2 regions of the Pseudoalteromonas sp. J2K-J599 genome follow, and region 1 is predicted to be linked to the other one. Evidence: predicted binding sites of a transcription regulator. Region 1 holds the regulator's gene; the other holds the start of a gene.
The links. The regulator sigma-54, encoded in region 1, starts transcription at its own class of promoters, with help from an activator protein. The targets are predictions, from matches to a motif close to GTTGGCACGNNNNTNGNNT.

Region 1 (4,722 bases):
GGTTTTGGCGCTGTGAGAGAACTCACCGATTTGCTCATGCTTGAAAATGGTAAAGCATTGACTACACAAGGCACTAGTTCATGAATGCAGCGCGCATAATATTAAGCGTTTTATTCATTAGCTGTATGGTTTGGCTTTGGTACCCTTATTTTACACAAACAAATATTGTGCCTCAGGCTGAGCCTGAAGTTGTTGCTAAGCCTGATTACATAGCTATTGAGCTCAAACAGACAGCCTATGATGAGCAAGGTAAAATTAGCCACAAAGTCACTGCGGCTAAAATGGAGCTATACCAGCAATTAGGTTTCACGTTTTTTGAAAAACCCATTTTTACTTTATATAACGAGCAACAAACGTGGCAAATAAATGCAGACGAAGCAACATTATATGAAGATAAACAATTAATTTTAGAAGGTAATGTGGTTGCCAAAAATTTAACCGATAACGCCATGATAGACAAAATCAATGCTGATAATATTCAGGTTGATATAAAGTTATTAACAATGCGTTCGGAGCAACCCGTCATTATCACTGGACCCAATTTAAAAATCACCGGTAAAGGCCTAGAAGCCGACTTGAAAACCGAAGTGATAAAACTAATTAACCATACGCGAACCATATATTATGACCAATAAAATATTAAAATCATTTATAATTCCTACACTTATACTAGCGTTTAATAGTAGTGCTGCAGAGCAAAACACGCAACCTGCTGCCAATCAAATTTCAATAAGTGCCGACAAGCAAGAAGGTCAATTGAAAGCTAATGTGGGTATTTTTGAGAAAAACGTTGAGATTATTCACGGTAATCGCCGCATTACAGCCGATCGCCTCGAAGTACACAAACGTGATGAACTTGGTGATAATAAACAATTATTAATTGCCACAGGTAGCCCTGCGCACTTTGAAGAAAAGCAATCAGACGGCACGACTATGAGCGCCAGTGCTGACGAAGTACGTTATGATGTATCTAAGCGTTTTTTAACGCTTGTTGGTAATGCACAAGTATCGCAAGCCGGACAAAAAATAAATGCTAAAAGCATTACCTACGACATAGAGCAGCAGCTCATCAGTGCCGAAAAAGATGAAAACTCAACTGACCGCGTTCACACAATTTTAGTACCGATCGAAACTAAAAAAAGTAAAAAAGGCGATAAAGGTCAACCATGAGCACATTAAAAGCAGAACTATTGGCAAAAAGCTATAAAGGTCGTGAAGTTGTAAAAAACGTCGGCCTTGAAGTACAAGCTGGCAGTATAGTTGGCTTACTTGGCCCTAACGGTGCTGGTAAAACAACGACTTTTTATATGATTGTAGGGCTTGTTCCTAGCGACAAAGGTAAAATATCTATTGATGATAACGATATTACTCTTTTACCTATGCATAGTCGTGCTAGATTAGGCATAGGCTACTTACCACAAGAGTCATCGATTTTTAGAAAGCTGACTGTTTATCAAAACTTAATGGCCATTTTAGAAACGCGCAAAGAACTAAATAAACAAGCCAGAGAAGACACGCTCAATAACTTATTAGATGAATTTAGCATACAACACATTCGTGATAGCCAAGGTATGGCATTATCGGGGGGAGAACGTCGTCGTGTAGAAATAGCACGAGCGCTGGCAGCAGATCCTAAATTTATATTACTGGATGAACCGTTTGCCGGTGTTGACCCTATTTCGGTATTAGATATAAAGAAAATAATAGAACATCTTAAAAATCGTGGGATTGGTGTATTAATTACCGACCATAACGTAAGAGAGACCCTTGATGTTTGTGAAAAAGCCTACATTGTTTCTCATGGGGAGCTGATTGCATCAGGTACTCCAGAACACGTATTAAATGATAAAACAGTACGCGATGTTTACTTAGGCGAGCAATTTAGGCTGTAACATTTACGCCATGTCTTTAAGCATCTGCTAGTATTAATTATAACAACATAAAAGGATTGTTAGAGATACATGAGGCAATCACTACAGCTGCGCATGGGCCAGCAACTTACAATGACTCCACAGTTGCAACAAGCTATTCGTTTGTTGCAACTCAGTACATTGGATCTCCAGCAAGAAATACAAGAAGCTCTCGACAGTAATCCACTATTAGAGGTTGAAGAGGCAGACTATTCCGAAGACGCTGCTGGTAAAAACGAGCAAAAAGCTGATACCGATGACATAACTGTTAGCGCATCTGCTGATGATGCTCCGAGCGAATACGAACAAGATACTGGTGAAGCACTTGCAAAAGACACGCTAAGTGACGACATGGCTATGGATGTCAGTTGGGATGAGTACATGAGTGCCGCTCCTGCAGCCTCATCAGGTCCAATGCCTGAAGACGAATCAATATACCAAGGCGCCTCTACTGAAACGCTGCATGAGTATTTAATGTGGCAATTACAACTAACGCCATTTAGCCCTACCGATGAAGCCATCGCTATTGCGATTGTAGAGGCCGTCGATGATTCAGGTATTTTAACACTAAGCTGCGAAGAGATTTTAGAAAGCTTTAATCAAGAAAACGAAGATGATAACGAAGTTGAACTTGATGAAATTGAAGCGGTATTAAAACGCATCCAACTGTTTGATCCTGTTGGTATTGCTGCACGTAGTTTACAAGAGTGTTTGTGTATTCAGCTTAATCAATTTGATAAAGAAACACCTTACATTAATGAAACGAAAATGATTTTAACCGAGCATATTGATCTATTAGCAGCTCGCGACTATCGTACATTAATGAAAAAAACAAAGCTTAAAGAAGAAGAGCTTAAAGAAGTAATGACACTAATACATACTCTCAACCCAAAACCTGCAGATACTATTGTAAGGGAAGAATCTGAGTATGTTATTCCTGATGTGTCAGTTAAAAAAATTAAAGGCCGCTGGGTTGTCGAATTAAACCCAGATAGCATGCCTAAAATTCGTGTTAATAGCCAATACGCAGCAATGTCTCGCACTGTAAAATCAAGTGGCGACAGCCAGTTTATTCGCTCACATTTACAAGAAGCTAAATGGTTTATTAAAAGCTTAGAAAGTAGAAACGACACGCTATTAAAAGTTACTAATTGTATTGTTAAGCAACAACAAGGCTTTTTTGAACATGGCCCTGAAGCCATGAAACCAATGGTTTTAAATGATGTTGCTGAAATGGTAGAAATGCACGAATCGACAATTTCTCGCGTAACTACTCAAAAGTACATGCATACACCCCGTGGTATATTTGAGCTTAAATATTTTTTCTCAAGCCATGTAAGTACTGAAAACGGTGGTGAATGTTCATCTACAGCAATACGTGCGCTTATCCGAAAATTAATCGCAGCAGAAAACTCAGCAAAACCATTGAGTGATAGCAAAATAGCGGATATATTGGCTGAGCAAGGAATTAAAGTAGCGAGACGTACAATCGCAAAATACCGCGAATCTCTTGCTATTCCACCGTCAAATCAGCGTAAAAGTCTGATTTAAGACGCTAAACTAAGAGGGTAATGCTTATGCAACTAAACTTAACTGGTCGTCACGTAGAATTAACCGATTCACTAAGAGACTATATTAATACTAAATTTGCGAAGCTTGAAAGACACTCTGATCATATTAATAATGTTCATGTCATTCTCGATGTAGAAAAATTAAATCAAAAAGCAGAAGCCACAATACACGTAAGCGGTGCTGAGCTATTTGCCTCTACAGAACATCAAGATATGTATGCCGCTATTGACTCGTTGATCGACAAGCTCGATCGCCAAGTAATCAAACACAAAGAGAAGCTTGCTCGACACTAATATGATGAAATTAAGTTCACTTATATGCCAGGACTGCAGCAAAGCTGCGGTCCTTTTTAATAGCAAAAAAAGAATTTTAGAGTTCATTAGCGAACTTGCTCACGACAAACTTCCGTATTTACCGCAACAAGATATTCTTAATGCTTTAATGAGCAGAGAGAAATTAGGTAGTACAGGTATAGGACGTGGCATTGCTATTCCTCATGGAAGAATGAGCGGTGCAGAAGAGCCTTTGGCTTTAGTGCTCGTTAGCGAAACTCCAATAAACTTTGATGCAATCGATAATCGCCCTGTTGATATTTTCGTCGCACTCATCGTACCAGATGGCGATAACCAGCAGCACTTAAAGACTCTAGCAACCATTGCTGATAAACTAAACAACAAAGATTTTTGTAAACAGTTACGCAGTGCAAAATCTGATACTGAGCTTTACCAAGTTATTGTCGATCAATCATAGTTTTATAAAGGGTGTTAAATGGAGTTAATTATCATAAGCGGCCGTTCCGGTTCTGGAAAGTCGGTTGCTTTGCGCGTTGTAGAAGATTTAGGTTATTATTGCGTAGATAATATTCCAGTAAACCTACTACCTTCATTAGTTCGCAGTGTGTCTGATAGCTACGATAAAATTGCTGTTAGCATAGATGTGCGCAACATACCTAAAGAACAAGATGAATTTAACGATATTCTTGAATACTTACCAGGCTTTGCAAACCCTACGTTATTTTATTTAGATAGTGACGATCAGACATTGATCAAACGCTTTTCTGAAACACGCAGATTACACCCACTATCAATAGACTCGTTGCCCCTTGATTTAGCCATCAAAAAAGAAAAAGAATTACTTGATGTATTAACCACTCGCGCCGACTTTATGATAGATACGACTGATTTAAGTGTTCATCAACTCGCTGAATCTATTCGTGAAAAGATTTTAGGTAAAAAAGATA
Region 2 (4,722 bases), 420 kb from region 1:
GCTCATATGCAGGCCTGCGGTATGGTTAACGATCATAGTAATGATTGTTTTAGAAAAGAAGAAATTATTAAGGCTTCTAGTGAGTAAGTGATTAGTTCACAAAGAGGTTAAGAGACGCTGCGCTTTAGAGAAGTAAAGCGTAAGTTGACTATGGTTTCTCATTTACCTTCGTTTTTCTCTTTGTGAAATAACGTTTTATTTAAATGATTAAAAGCTACGCTTTTCATGCGAGCAAGCTCAGCGTATACCGCCAAGGTTTAAGTTTGTGTTTATCTTGTAGACGCCAAGCTTGCTTGCGTGACGGGCAAAGCCCGTAAAGTGATTGCTCACAAATGAATAATAAATAACGAAAAGTATTTCACCATTTTAGTACTTCTAATCTCGTGAAAGATTATACTTTTTCATTTTCTCAACGAGTGTGGTTCTGCGAACCCCTAATATCTCTGCAGCGCGAGCTACAACATAATCATAGCGCTCTAACGCTTGGGTAATTAAGCTAATTTCGAGCTCGGCTAAATAATCTTTAAGCTCAATACCATCATCAGGTAATAGCCCACTACCCGTTTGGCTAAACTCAGCGTCTGGCTCACTTTCGTAATCACTGAAACCGGTGCTAAATATATCGTTAAAGGCGTCTTTTTCCATTAACTCTTCGGGGTATTCTGGCTCGTATGCTTCAACTTCAATGTAACGATATTTATTAGGTAAGTCGGGAATATCAACCACTTTTTCAGGAAACATAATAACCATACGTTCCACTAAATTAGCAAGCTCACGAATATTACCAGGCCAAGCATGTTCTTTTAAACTCTCAACTGCGCGCTCAGTAAACTTAGCGGTAGAACCTGTTTGGTCGTTAACACGGCGCATTAACTCTTTTAAAAGCAGCGGAATATCATCAGCACGTTCACTCAGCGATGGGTTTTCGATAGGAAATACATTTAAGCGGTAATATAAATCTTCCCTAAAACTCCCCTCTTCAATCATTGTTTCAAGATTACGATGCGTGGCCGCAATAACGCGTACATCAGCCTGAATAGCCTTTGTGCCACCAACACGCTCGTAGCTGCGTTCTTGCAATACTCGCAGCAACTTAACTTGCATTTGCAGTGGCATATCGCCTATTTCATCTAAAAATAGCGTTCCACCTTGAGCAAGTTCAAAGCGCCCTTTACGAGCTGATATAGCACCAGTAAACGCGCCCTTTTCATGGCCAAATAGTTCACTTTCGAGCAGCTCTGCAGGAATAGCACCACAGTTAACTGGTACAAACGGTCCATTAATACGCTTTGAAAGCAAGTGAACATTACGGGCAACCACTTCTTTACCTGTGCCTGATTCGCCTAAAATTAAAACATTAGCGTCGGTTTTTGCCACTTGTTCAATTAAAAAGCGAACATCTTTTACGGCCTCTGTTTCACCAACAAGTCCATCAAAAATCTTATGCGGTTTAGTATGCTTATGCTCATTAGGCAGCATACGCTGATATTGCTGACAGTCGTGAAGTAACTGAGTTGTCACTTCGTGATTAAATGGCTCGCAAATAAGCCCCACCACATTAGCTATACTTAATAGTGGTTTTAGCGTTTCGCCAATTAATAAAAACGGCAATGTTGGATAGCGTTTAATTAAGCTTTCGTGGTCAAGTGATTGTAACGCTCCTAAAATAATCATGCATTCTTGCTGCTGATATTTTTTGCATTCTTGTTCAAAGCAGTCTTCGCTTAATAGTTGGACAGCTTCACCAATAAAGCCAAGTGAAGCATTTAATCCTATTGCGCGGTTGTTATTATTATCTAAAATCAAGATCATATTTAGCGAGCCGTACTTTCACTAATTTGTATAATTAGTTAAATTGTAAGCCAGTTCAGCATGGATGCAAGTGATAGCGGCAGTTTTTTGACATAAACGCCAAAAAACAGACGGGCTAGTTAAGTTAACCATACTTAATAGTTAATCATTAAGTATGGGTTATAGTTTTAACTTATTTATTACCTAGCTATAACTTAGCTCTAAAAATTAATTTACTCGGCTATAAAAATGCTATTGTTAGTAAATAAACTCAATTATAAATTTAAGTTGAAGTTACAAATGCCGATACATAAATAAGTGAAAATGCTTGGCATTAATATTGCTTTGTTCTTATAAAAGTATAAAAGCTTTATTGATTTTTTATATTAGCTTTCACATAATTTTATCGTTTTAAATTTTAGGATTTCCCCATGGCTCATGTCTCAGTAAAAAAATACGGTCAAGTTCGTGCCAGTAGTATTGCCGAAATGGCCCCTTACGAACAAATAAACCTTATATTCAGTAATATTATCGGTCGCTTAGCAGCAACAAAAGGGTTTATTGAGCGCAAAGAAATACAAAAGAAGGGTGAAAACATTTCAGCCTGTGTTTTATTATTTGGTGCACTGCAAGACGCACTTAATTTAGAAGTAGAACAAGACCCTAGTATTTCTAACAATTTATTGGCACTTTACGATTACTGCCAACGCCGTTTAACGCAAGCGAACATAAATAACGATATTGAAGCTATTATTGAAGTATCAAATATTGTTAAAGAAATTAAAGAAGGCTGGGATAACATCCCGCTAGATCAACGCAGCCCTGCAGTTTAATTTAAATTATGGACTCGCAAACACCAGTAAGCCATGCTGAGCAGATACAAGCATTACTTAGTAACATTGAAGTGTTGGTAAATGATAATAATGCAGATGAAGCTCAGCCTTTTTTAGACACTTTAAATACTGAACTAAAGCAATGGTGCGAAAGTAGCGAAGGCCCAAGTACAGAGCAATTAGAATTAATTCAACTACGAATAAATACTATTTTAGTAAAAGCAAATAGTTCAAAAAACGAATCATCAAAAGCTATTATTAAACATAAAAAGTCTGGTAAGGCCATTAAAGCTTATAAAAACACCTAGTAAACAGACCTAATAAACGACCTTTATTCTAACTAAATACATGGCTATAGCTTACTATTTGAATCAAAGAATAATACACACAAAAAACCGCTAAGTTTAAACTTAGCGGTTTTTTATTAAATCTATAATATTTTTAACTCAGCTATTAATTTGATTGCCTAACAACGCCTGGCATATTCTCTAATTGAGCTTGAACATAACTACTGGTGTTATTAAGGCTCGCCACTAGTAAATCCATCGCATTATATTGAGCATATAGTCGAGACGATAGCGACTCCATTTTACTGGCAAGATCCAAGCGATCATCATCTAAATTATCTAGCTGATTCGTTTTACTATCAATCCGGTTTTGTATAATGCCGTCAGAGTCTGTATAAAAGCTCATTAGCTCATCAAACGACTGTGCGAAGCCATTATCGTCATCGCCTACAAAAAACTGCTGCACTAAATTTACATTAGCGTCTATTTGCTCATCCAATGTTTCAGTATTTAGGGTTAAAACACCGTAGCGGTCTGTTTCAACACCTAATTGCGAAAGCGATAACGAGTTACCATCGCCTAAATCAACTGATTCAGTTATTTCACTACGCAGCTTGGACATAACACCACGAAGTAGTGAGTCACCAGCCATAACACCTGCACCATCAGCACCTGATGCACCTAAATTATTACTAAGCGTTAGAAGCTCATTGTAACTAGCAATAAACCCATTTAAACCTGTTTTAATATTGTTGTTGTTTTCGGTAACTGATATGTCGCTTAAGTCGTCGTCAAGATCATGCAATTTTTTAGCTGTTATATCCACGCCATCAATCACGTTACTAAATTCATTAGTATTGCTTGATATCGTCAACGTGCCATCAATCGTTATTTGTGCATTTTGAGCAGCATTAACTTGTGTTAAATTAGTTGTGTGATTAGCAGGGTCTGCGTCTGATACATCATAAGCTAACCGAGATAGGCCACCTGTATCAGTATTATTACCGTCCTCGTCTTGTACGGTAATTGTTATAGCGTTGTCTTCACCGGTTTCTTTACTTGTAAGCACTAAATGCTGACCTGTATCGCTAGTTACTATGGTCGCTACAACCGAATCATTGCTATCACTGCCAGTAAAAGGACCGTTATTAATCTGGTCTCGTAAATCTTCTAACGTGTTTGTAGCCGATAAAACTGTAGAAAAACTATTTGCACCAGAGCCAATTGTAATTACGCCAGCACCAATTGCTTCGTCTGCTGCAAATGCAGGGGAAGATAATTTGTGAGCTTGTGCTAATGCGTCTACTTTTACGTTGTAACTGCCTGGCTGAGCGTCTTTATCTGAACTAATAGATATAAAATCGTCATTGCCAGATGCTGTTCGCTTTTGGTAGTTATCAGTATCGCCCAATGCTTCCATTGATGTTTGTACTTTTTCAAGGGCAGACTTTAATGCGCCAACGGCCGAAATATCCGTCGTTAACTTACTTTCTGTAGTATTTAAACGAGCTTCAGCAGGTGCTTGTTCAGCATTAACTAGTGCATCAACAATATCTGACACTGCTAACCCAGAACCTAAGCCATTAAATGTAATAGACATACTTCACCTCTTAAATACTCAAAAATAAACTAGCTTAGTATTAGTAATTCAAACTCAAACTACCGACTAAACTGTTTGATCAATTAAAATACCTGCCGACTCTGACAACTTGGAAACCAAACTTAATACTTCCTCAGAAGGATATTGTTTAATGACCTCACCACTGTTTTTATCAAGCACTTTAATTACATCACGTCCTGAATCTTCATCA

Region 2: the regulator sigma-54 is predicted to act here: its motif matches at 2,119-2,137, upstream of fliS (flagellar export chaperone FliS).

The regions. Positions count from the first base shown of each region.
Region 1 covers NZ_CM200271.1:630,374-635,095, reverse strand. The annotation lists gene kdsC (3-deoxy-manno-octulosonate-8-phosphatase KdsC) at 1-84, shown strand, start outside; gene lptC (LPS export ABC transporter periplasmic protein LptC) at 81-635, shown strand; gene lptA (lipopolysaccharide transport periplasmic protein LptA) at 625-1,170, shown strand; gene lptB (LPS export ABC transporter ATP-binding protein) at 1,167-1,892, shown strand; gene AC5NT5_RS02800 (RNA polymerase factor sigma-54) at 1,962-3,461, shown strand; gene hpf (ribosome hibernation promoting factor) at 3,488-3,775, shown strand; gene ptsN (PTS IIA-like nitrogen regulatory protein PtsN) at 3,780-4,232, shown strand; gene rapZ (RNase adapter RapZ) at 4,251-4,722, shown strand, end outside.
Region 2 covers NZ_CM200271.1:1,050,803-1,055,524, reverse strand. The annotation lists gene AC5NT5_RS04780 (DNA-3-methyladenine glycosylase I) at 1-87, shown strand, start outside; gene AC5NT5_RS04775 (sigma-54 dependent transcriptional regulator) at 376-1,812, opposite strand; gene fliS (flagellar export chaperone FliS) at 2,223-2,624, shown strand; gene AC5NT5_RS04765 (hypothetical protein) at 2,633-2,932, shown strand; gene fliD (flagellar filament capping protein FliD) at 3,078-4,511, opposite strand; gene AC5NT5_RS04755 (flagellar protein FlaG) at 4,578-4,722, opposite strand, start outside.